2 regions of the Micromonospora sp. NPDC049102 genome follow, and region 1 is predicted to be linked to the other one. Evidence: riboswitches for the same ligand, from Rfam matches in the RefSeq annotation. Region 1 holds a riboswitch; the other holds the start of a gene.
What was found. A riboswitch is a leader RNA that binds a small molecule or an ion and turns the genes downstream of it on or off. The one in region 1 is predicted to bind S-adenosylmethionine.
Positions count from the first base shown of each region.

Region 2: linked by a shared signal. The riboswitch ahead of ACGFH9_RS17445 (ABC transporter substrate-binding protein) and the one ahead of ACGFH9_RS05370 (aminotransferase class V-fold PLP-dependent enzyme) in region 1 are both predicted to bind S-adenosylmethionine.

Region 1 covers NZ_JBICTE010000003.1:160,897-165,302, forward strand. Annotated here, with positions in the region: gene ACGFH9_RS05365 (aromatic acid exporter family protein) at 1-620, shown strand, start outside; gene ACGFH9_RS05370 (aminotransferase class V-fold PLP-dependent enzyme) at 630-1,865, opposite strand; SAM riboswitch class IV at 1,946-2,066, opposite strand; gene ACGFH9_RS05375 (PrsW family intramembrane metalloprotease) at 2,090-3,568, shown strand; gene ACGFH9_RS05380 (hypothetical protein) at 3,587-3,754, opposite strand; gene ACGFH9_RS05385 (GroES family chaperonin) at 3,836-4,174, opposite strand; gene ACGFH9_RS05390 (AI-2E family transporter) at 4,333-4,406, shown strand, end outside.
Region 2 covers NZ_JBICTE010000016.1:50,047-54,452, reverse strand. Annotated here, with positions in the region: gene ACGFH9_RS17450 (amino acid transporter) at 1-1,830, shown strand, start outside; SAM riboswitch class IV at 1,917-2,028, shown strand; gene ACGFH9_RS17445 (ABC transporter substrate-binding protein) at 2,422-3,252, shown strand; gene ACGFH9_RS17440 (amino acid ABC transporter permease) at 3,298-4,077, shown strand; gene ACGFH9_RS17435 (amino acid ABC transporter ATP-binding protein) at 4,074-4,406, shown strand, end outside.

The DNA.
Region 1 (4,406 bases):
CGCAACTCGACGCCACCGCCGACGGATTGCGCGCGCGGGATCGCGCCGGCATCCAGCGGGCGCTGGAACGGCTGCGCAACAACAAGGACGAGCTGGCGACCCTGTCCGAGGCGATCGAGGGGGCGAAGGAGACGGCCACCCTGTCACCGGCCCGCTGGCACCGCCGCAGCGAACTCACCCACTACGCGGAGGCGGCCGACCCGATCGACCGCGCGATGCGCAACTCCGGCACCCTGATCCGCCGGTCCGTCACCCTGATCGAGGACGACGAGCCGGTGCCCGACGCCATGCCGGAGGCGATCGGCCACCTCGCCGAGTCGGTCCGGCTGCTCAAGCACGAGTTCGCGGTGGGTGAGGAGCCGCAGCAGGCGCGGGAGCGGTCGCTGCGGGCCGTCAGCGAGGCCGGGCGGGCGTACGGCGCAGGGGTCGGCTTCTCCGGCAGCGTCGTGGTCGCCCAGATCCGTACCACGGCCAGTGACCTGCTGGTGGCCTCCGGGATCGAGCAGGAGGAGGCGAACCGCTGCATCCGGACCTCCTTCGGGGACCAGGAGCGGCCGGTCGGCGAACCGGCCGAGCCGGGCGAGGCGCCGAAACCACCCACCGCCCCGCCGGTCGGCTGAGCACGGTGCTCAGGCCAGCTCCGCGAGCGCCGCGAGCAGCCGGTCGACCTGGGCGTCGGTGCTGCCCAGACCGATGCTGGCGCGCAGCGCGGTCGGCGGAAGATCCCTGCGCCCGGTACGCGCGGCAGCTTCGCCGAGCAGCCGCCGGGCCAGCGGATGGGCACAGAACAACCCGTCGCGTACGCCGATCCGGTGCTCGGAGGCGAGCCGCGCGGCCACCGTCGCGGAGTCCTGACCGGCGACCACGAACGACACGATGCCGACCCGGGGCGCGTCCGCGTCGAAGGTCCGCAGCTCCACCACGTGCGGCAGGGCGGCGAGGCCGTCGCGCAGCCGGGCCAGCAACGCCTGCTCACGGGCGTGCAGCGCGACCCGGTCGGCGTCGACCAGCGCCGCGCACACCGCCGCCAGCGCCACCGCGCCCAACAGGTTCGGGGTGCCGGCCTCGTGCCGGGCCGGGCCGGTCGCCCAGGTCACGTCATGGGTTGCCGGCCCGACGTTGCTGGTGGCACCGCCACCGGCGAGGTACGGCGGGGCGGCGTCCAGCCAGTCCGCCCGGCCGACGAGCACGCCCGCGCCGAACGGGGCGTACAGCTTGTGGCCGGAGACGGCCAGGTAGTCCACGTCGAGCGCGTGCAGGTCGACCGGGGCGTGTGGGGCGAGCTGCGCGGCGTCGAGGACGATCCGGGCGCCGTGCCGGTGGGCCACCCGGGCCAGCTCGGCGACCGGCCACAGCTCACCCGTCACGTTGCTCGCCCCGGTGACCGCGACCAGCACCGGCAGCACGGGGTTGCTGTCGCGGCGCAGCTCGGTCAGGGCGGCGGCGAGAGCGCGTACCGCCCCGGCCGGGTCGGCGGGCACCGGCAGGCGTACCGAGCCGCGCGGCCAGGGCAGCAGGTTCGCGTGGTGCTCACCGGCGAAGGTGACCACAGTCGTGCCAGCGGGCAACGACCGGGCCAGCAGGTTGAGGGCGTCGGTGGTGTTCCGGGTGAAGATCACGTGGTCGTCGGCACGCGCGCCGAAGAAGTCACCGACCGTCTGCCGGGCCCGCTCGTACGCCAGGGTGCAGCGCCGCGACAGCGCTCCCGCGCCCCGGTGCACGCTGGCGTACCACGGCAGCAGTTCGGTGACCGCGTCGGCCGCGGCCCGCACGCACGGCGCGGTGGCCGCGTAGTCGAGGTTGATCTCGCCGGGTACGCCGAGCACGTCGAGCGCCACCGACGGCGCGGACGCGACGGCGGGCAGGCTGGGCGGCGAGGGTACGAGAGTGACGGACACGCCGGAACCTCCGGGTTCAGGGACCCCGGGTGTGCCTGTCGGGACGGGGTCCGCGCTTGCCCAGCACGCCGATCGGGCTGGGCCCGGTCATCACCCGGGGCACCCCACCGCGAACTCGACGAGGGTTGCCGGCCAGCAAGCCGGGGCTTGACGCTGGCGCTCGTGACCTGTCGCCAGCATAGCGGCTGTGGATGCGCCCGGACCAGTCGGCGGCGGATGGCTACGCTGACCGCATGGCCGACACCCCGCCCGGTGCACCCCTGCCGTCGCCGCCGCACACGCCCGCGGCCCCGCCCGCCGGCTCGTCACCCGGGATGCCGCCGCGCCGCTTCGGCTGGGTGCGGTTCCTGGTGCTGGCCGGGGTGGTGCTGCTCATCGCCGCGTGCGCGGTGTTCATGGTGTTCACCCTCGGCCAGTCGCTGGGCGTACAGGCGCTGCTGGTCGGGGTGGTCGCCGCGATCCTCCCGGTGCCGGTGCTCGTCGCCTGCTTCCTCTGGCTCGACCGTTACGAACCGGAACCCCTGAAATACCTGATCTTCTGCTTCGCCTGGGGCGCGTTCGTCTCCACGGCCGCCTCGCTGAACGTGAACGAGTTCGCCGCCGGACGCTTCGCGGACTGGGGACTGCCGGACGCGCTGACCGGCGTGCTGGTGGCACCGTTCATCGAGGAGCTGACTAAGGCCCTCGGCCCGATCCTGCTGCTGCTGTTCCGCCGCCGGGAGTGGTCCGGGATCACCGACGGCCTGGTCTACTGCGGGCTCTCCGCAGTCGGCTTCGCCATGGTGGAGAACATCCTCTACCTGGGCGGATACGGCTACGCGGCCGGTGCCGACCGGTACGGCCCGGCGACCGGCACCCAGCAGGTGATCGCCATCTTCATCGTGCGGATCCTCCTCTTCGGGTTCGCCCACCCCCTCTTCACCTCGATGACCGGTGTCGGCCTCGGGGTGGCCTCCCGTACCGCCGACCGGCGTGTCCGGGTGCTGGCCCCGATCGCCGGCCTGCTGCTGGCGATGATGCTGCACGGGACGTGGAACCTGCTGCCGACGCTGACCCAGACCACCGGCGAGGCAGTGATCATGCTGTACGGCTTCCTGGGCCTGATGGTGCCGGTGTTCTTCGGCGTGGTCGGGCTGGCCGTGTGGTTGCGCGCCTGGGAGGGACGGCTCACCGAGCGGACGCTGCCCGACTACGTACGCGCCGGCTGGTTGAGCCCGCCCGAGGTGGCCGCCCTGAGCAGCCTGGGTCGTCGGCATGCCGCCCGGAGCTGGGCGCGCCGCGTCGCCGGGGACGCCGGGGCGCGGGCGATGCGTGGATACCAGCTCGCGGCGACCCGGCTGGCCCTGCTGCGCGACGGGACGCTGCGCGGTCTCGACCGCAAACCGGCCGACCGGGAGCGGACCGCCGTCGAGGAGCGTCAACTGCTGGAGGCGATCACGGCGTACCGGTCGTACTTCGTGGGCCGCGATCCGCAGGCCCCGGCCGGCGTCTGGGACGGCAGCCAGTACCACCTGCGCTTCCCGGACGGTACGCAGCGATCGGTCGCCGCGCCCGACGAGCCGGTGGTGCCCATCCCGGTGGTGCTCGCCCCGACGCCCCCGGTCAACCACCCGCCGGCCGGCTGGCACGCCCTACGCCCCGCCGCGCCGTGGCCGCACGGTCACGCCTGAGCGCGGCCGGGCGGCGGGTCAGGTCATCAGCGTGGTGAGGAAGTCGCCGAGCCCCTGGGCCATCGCCATGAGCGCGACCCCGATCCCCTTGAACAACTGCGCGGCACCGTCCGGGCGGAACGCCATAAAGTAGATCAGGAACGCGACGCTGCCCCAGGTCAGCAGCTTCTTGACGAATACCGGCATCGTCCCTCCCCAGGGCCACGGTCGCCGGCTGGCTTCCCGTCGTACGCGCCGACAAACGGCGCGGCCGCGCTCGGGGAAGGTCTACAGGTAGAGGCCGGTGGAGTCGTTCTCCACCCGTACGGCGGCCACGGCGTGCACGTCGCGTTCGCGCAGCAGCACGTACCCGCGGCCGTGCAGCTCGACCTCGGAGCGGTCGTCCGGGTCGAAGAGCACCCGGTCGCCGGAGACGATGGCGCGGACGTTCGGCCCCACACCCACGGCGGTCGCCCACGCGAGGCGCTTGCCTACCGCGGCGGTCGCCGGGATGACGATGCCAGCGCTGGAGCGACGCTCGCCCTCGCTGCCGTCCATCCGCACCAGCACGCGATCGTGCAGCAGGCGGATGGGCAGGCCGGAGTCGAGATCCTGGTCGGCGGTCACGGGGCAGACGCTACCGTGTCGCAGGTGACCGGCTGCCGGTGGTTACGCCCACGGCGGTGCGGGCATTGTGTGGCGGAACTGCCCTACGGTGTCGGGAACGGACGTATGCTGTCCGACCTGTCGCCGTGGGCGGACAATTCATCTGCCAGGAGGTGCGCTTGAGCCGCTTCGAGCGGGTACGCGGGCGGCTGCGCCGCGCCTACCAGTCAGGACAGAAGTCGGTGAGTGCCGC
Region 2 (4,406 bases), on a different contig from region 1:
CACCCGTGGTGGAAGGTGATGTGCCTGACCGGCGTCGACTACTTCTCGACGCTGGGCTACCAGCCGGGCATCGCGGCGTTGGCTGCCGGGGCGCTCTCACCGGTGTCGACCCTGGTGCTGGTGCTGGTCACGCTGCTGGGCGCGCTGCCGGTCTACCGGCGGGTGGCGGTGGAGAGCCCGCACGGTGAGGGCTCGATCGCGATGCTCGTACGCCTGCTCAGCTACTGGCCGGGCAAGCTGTTTGTGCTGGTGCTGCTGGGCTTCGCGGCCACCGACTTCATCATCACCATCACCCTGTCCGCGGCCGACGCGACCGCCCACATCGACGAGAACCCGTTCCTGCCCGGCGGGCTCAAGGGTCACGAGGTGGTGCTCACGCTGCTGCTCGTGGCCCTGCTCGGCGCGGTGTTCCTCAAGGGGTTCGGCGAGGCCATCGGGATCGCCGTCGTCCTCGTCGCGGTCTACCTGTCGCTGAACGCGGTGGTGATCGCCGACGCGCTGTGGCGGGTGGTGAACCACCCCAGCGCGGTCGGGGACTGGAGCACCGCGCTGCGCACCGGGCACGGCGACCCGCTGATGGTCGTCGCGCTGTCCCTGCTGGTGTTCCCGAAGCTGGCGCTGGGGCTGTCCGGCTTCGAGACCGGGGTGGCGGTGATGCCGCACATCCGGGGGGACCGCCAGGACTCGGAGGATCGGCCGCTGGGCCGCATCCGGGGCTCGCGGCGGCTGCTCACCACCGCCGCCGCGACGATGAGCGTCTTCCTGATCACCAGCAGCGTCACCACCACCGTGCTGATCCCGCCCGAGGCGTTCCAGCCGGGCGGGGCCGCCAACGGCCGGGCGCTGGCCTACCTGGCCCACCAGCATCTCGGAGGGGTGTTCGGCACGGTCTACGACCTCTCCACCATCGGAATCCTCTGGTTCGCGGGGGCGTCCGCGATGGCCGGGCTGCTCAACCTCGTACCCCGGTATCTGCCCCGCTACGGCATGGCACCGACGTGGGCCCGCGCGGTCCGGCCGCTGGTGCTGGTGTTCACCGGGGTGGCGTTCCTGATCACGGTCGTCTTCTCCGCGAGCGTCGACGCGCAGGGCGGCGCGTACGCCACCGGGGTTCTGGTGTTGATCACCTCGGCGGCGACGGCCGTGACCCTCGCGGCGCGGCGGCGGCGTCAGCGCGGTCGCGCGGTCGCGTTCGGGGTCATCGCGGTGGTGTTCGTCTACACCACCGTGGCGAACGTCGTGGAGCGTCCCGACGGTGTGAAGATCGCCGCCTGTTTCATCGGCGCGATGATCCTGGTGTCGGCGCTGTCGCGGGTGTTGCGGGCGTTCGAGCTGCGGGTCGACCACGTCGAGCTCGACGAGGTGGCGACCGGGATGATCGACGAGCGCGCCGACCGTCGCATCCGCCTGATCGCGCACGAGCCGGAGCGCCGCGACCTGACGGAGTACCGCGACAAGCTGGCCCAGGCCATGGCGGACAACGACTTCCCCGACGACAGTGACGTGATCTTCGTCGAGGTCCGGATCACCGATCCGTCGGACTTCGAGACCGGGTTGCTGGTGCGCGGCAGCGTGGCGCACGACCACTTCCCGGTGCTCAGCCTGGCCAGTTCCTCGGTGCCCAACGCACTGGCCGCGCTGCTGCTGGAGATCCGCGACCGCAGCGCGCGACGCCCGCACATCTACTTCGAGTGGACCGAGGGCGGTCCGGCCCGCAACGTGCTGCGCTACCTGGCGTTCGGGCAGGGCGAGATCGCCTCGGTCACCCGGGAGATCCTGCGCCGTCAGGAGCCGGACCAGACGCGCCGGCCGCACGTGCACGCCGGTTGACCTGCTCGTCGGGCACGGGCCAGGGCTGGTGAGCGTGGTCATATCGGCTGGACGACCGACCAGTGGCTGCTGCTAACCTCGACGCAGGTCATGAGCGCCAGCGACAAGCCCCGGCTCGCTGGCCGGCAACCCTCCTCCGCGGTGGGGTGCCCCGGGTGAAGACCAGGCACCGGCAGGACGTCGGTGCAAGCGTGGCCTGGCACCCAGGTCAGCACCAAGACCCGGGAGACCGCATGTACATCCTCAGCCTCACGCCACCGGCCGTCCGGCGCATGCCGGCCCTGACCCGGCGTCGGCACGTGGACCTGATGCGAATGCGCAGCGCGGCGTGTACCGCCGCCTGAAGCGCTAACCCCTCCCCTCCCCGCCCTCCCCTCCCCTCTCCACCCTCCCCTCTCCACCCCGCCCACACCTCCCGGGCACCCACCCATCCGCGCGACCCCTCGCGTCGATCATGAAGTTGTTGCCCGTCCGACCGGCGTGTCGAGGCAACAACTTCATGATCGACGGGGTCGACCCTGTCTTTTGGAGATAACTGTGCGATTTCTTGGTCGATTTGTTGTTGTTGGGGCGGTTCTTGTTGCTGGTGGGTTGAGTGGCTGCGGGGGCGGGGGTGGGGATGGTGGCTCGGCGGCGGGTAGTGGCAGCAACCCGTACGGTCTGGCGCAGCCGGGTGTGCTGCGGGCCGGCACGCTGACCGACGCGCCGCCCAACGTGTACCTCAAGGACGGTAAGTTCACCGGCTTCGACAACGACCTGCTGACCGCCGTGGCCGGCGAGCTCGGCCTGCGGGTCGAGTTCGTCGGTACCGACTTCTCCGCGCTGCTGTCCCAGGTCAACAACCACAAGTTCGACGTCGGCAGCTCCTCGATCACCATCACCGAGGCGCGCAAGAAGACAGTCGACTTCGGCAACGGGTACGACTTCGGCTACTTCGGCCTGGACGTCCCGGCCGGTTCACCGATCAGCGGGTTCGACCAGCTCGCCGGCAAGCGGGTCGTGGTGGTGCAGGGCACCGTCCAGGACGACTACGCCACCGGCAAGCAGCTCGACCCGGTGCGTGTACCGGACTACAACGGCGCGATCAACCAGCTCAAGGCGGGCACCGCCGACGCCTGGATCGCACCGGCCGAGATCGGCGAGAAGTCGGCCGCCGACAGCAACGGCAAGATCACCGTGGCGGCCAAGCAGCTCAGCCCCGCCCCGACCGCGTACGCCGTCGCCAAGGATGGCGACAAGCTGCGCGAGGCGCTGAACAAGGGCCTCGACGAGGTGATCGCCGACGGCACGTGGAGCCGGTTGCAGGCCCAGTACTACCCGGGGCGGCCCATCCCGGCCGACTTCAAGCCGGGTAGCGGCACGGCGGCGGCCCCGGCCACGCCGTCCGGGTCGGCGCAGCCGTCCGCCTCGACGGCGTCCTGAGCGACAAGCGGTGACGAGCGAGCGGGACGGTAGGAGAGGCGAACGATGGATCCGTTGAGCACCCTGTGGGAGACGTTCTTCGACGCCGACGCGATGCGCGAGGCGCTGCCCGAGATGCTGACCGTCGGGCTGCCCAACACCCTGATCCTGGCCGTCTCCGCCGCCTTGCTCGGCACGGTGCTGGGTCTGCTGCTGGCCGTGGCCGGCATCTCCCGTAGTCGGTGGCTGCGCTGGCCCGCACGGGTCTACACCGACGTGTTCCGGGGGCTGCCAGCCGCGGCGACGATCCTGCTGATCGGCGTCGGGCTGGCCCCGCTGGGCATGCAGGTCTGGGGACCGGAACCGTACCCGCTGGGCATCCTCGCGCTGTCACTGATCGCCGCCGCGTACATCGGGGAGATCTTCCGCTCCGGCATCCAGTCGGTGGAGGCAGCGCAGTTGGAGGGCGCGCGGGCGCTCGGCTTCTCCTGGGCCGACGCGATGCGGCTGGTGATCATCCCGCAGGGCATCCGGCGGGTGCTGCCCGCCTGGGTCAACCAGCTCATCGCGCTGATCAAGGATTCCAGCCTGGTGTACTTCCTCGGTCTGGTGGCCAGCCAGCGGGAGTTGTTCCGCATCGGGCAGGACTACGCGGCGACCACCGGCAACGAGTCCGCGCTGCTGCTGGCGGGTCTGTTCTACCTGGCGTTGACCGTCCCGCTGACGCACGTCGTCAACGCGATCGACCGGCGGTTGCGCCACGGCCGGCCCACCACCGCACCCGCGGACGACGAGGACGAGGACGACCCAGCGCTGACTGGCATCCAGGAAGGAGACCGGCGATGACCACCACCGCGACCACCACCTCGGTCAGCGTCGACGCGCGTGACGTCCACCTGGCCTTCGGGTCGAACCGCGTGCTGCGCGGCGTCGACCTCAGCGTGCCGCGCGGCGCGACGGCCTGCGTGATCGGCCCGTCCGGTTCGGGCAAGTCCACTCTGCTGCGTACGCTCAACCGACTCATCGAGCCGGACCGGGGCGACGTCCTGCTGGACGGGCGCAGCGTGCTGCGCGACGACCCGGACGCGCTGCGCCAGCGGGTGGGCATGGTGTTCCAGCAGTTCAACCTCTTCCCGCACATGAGCGTGCTGCGCAACGTCACGTTGGCGCTGCGT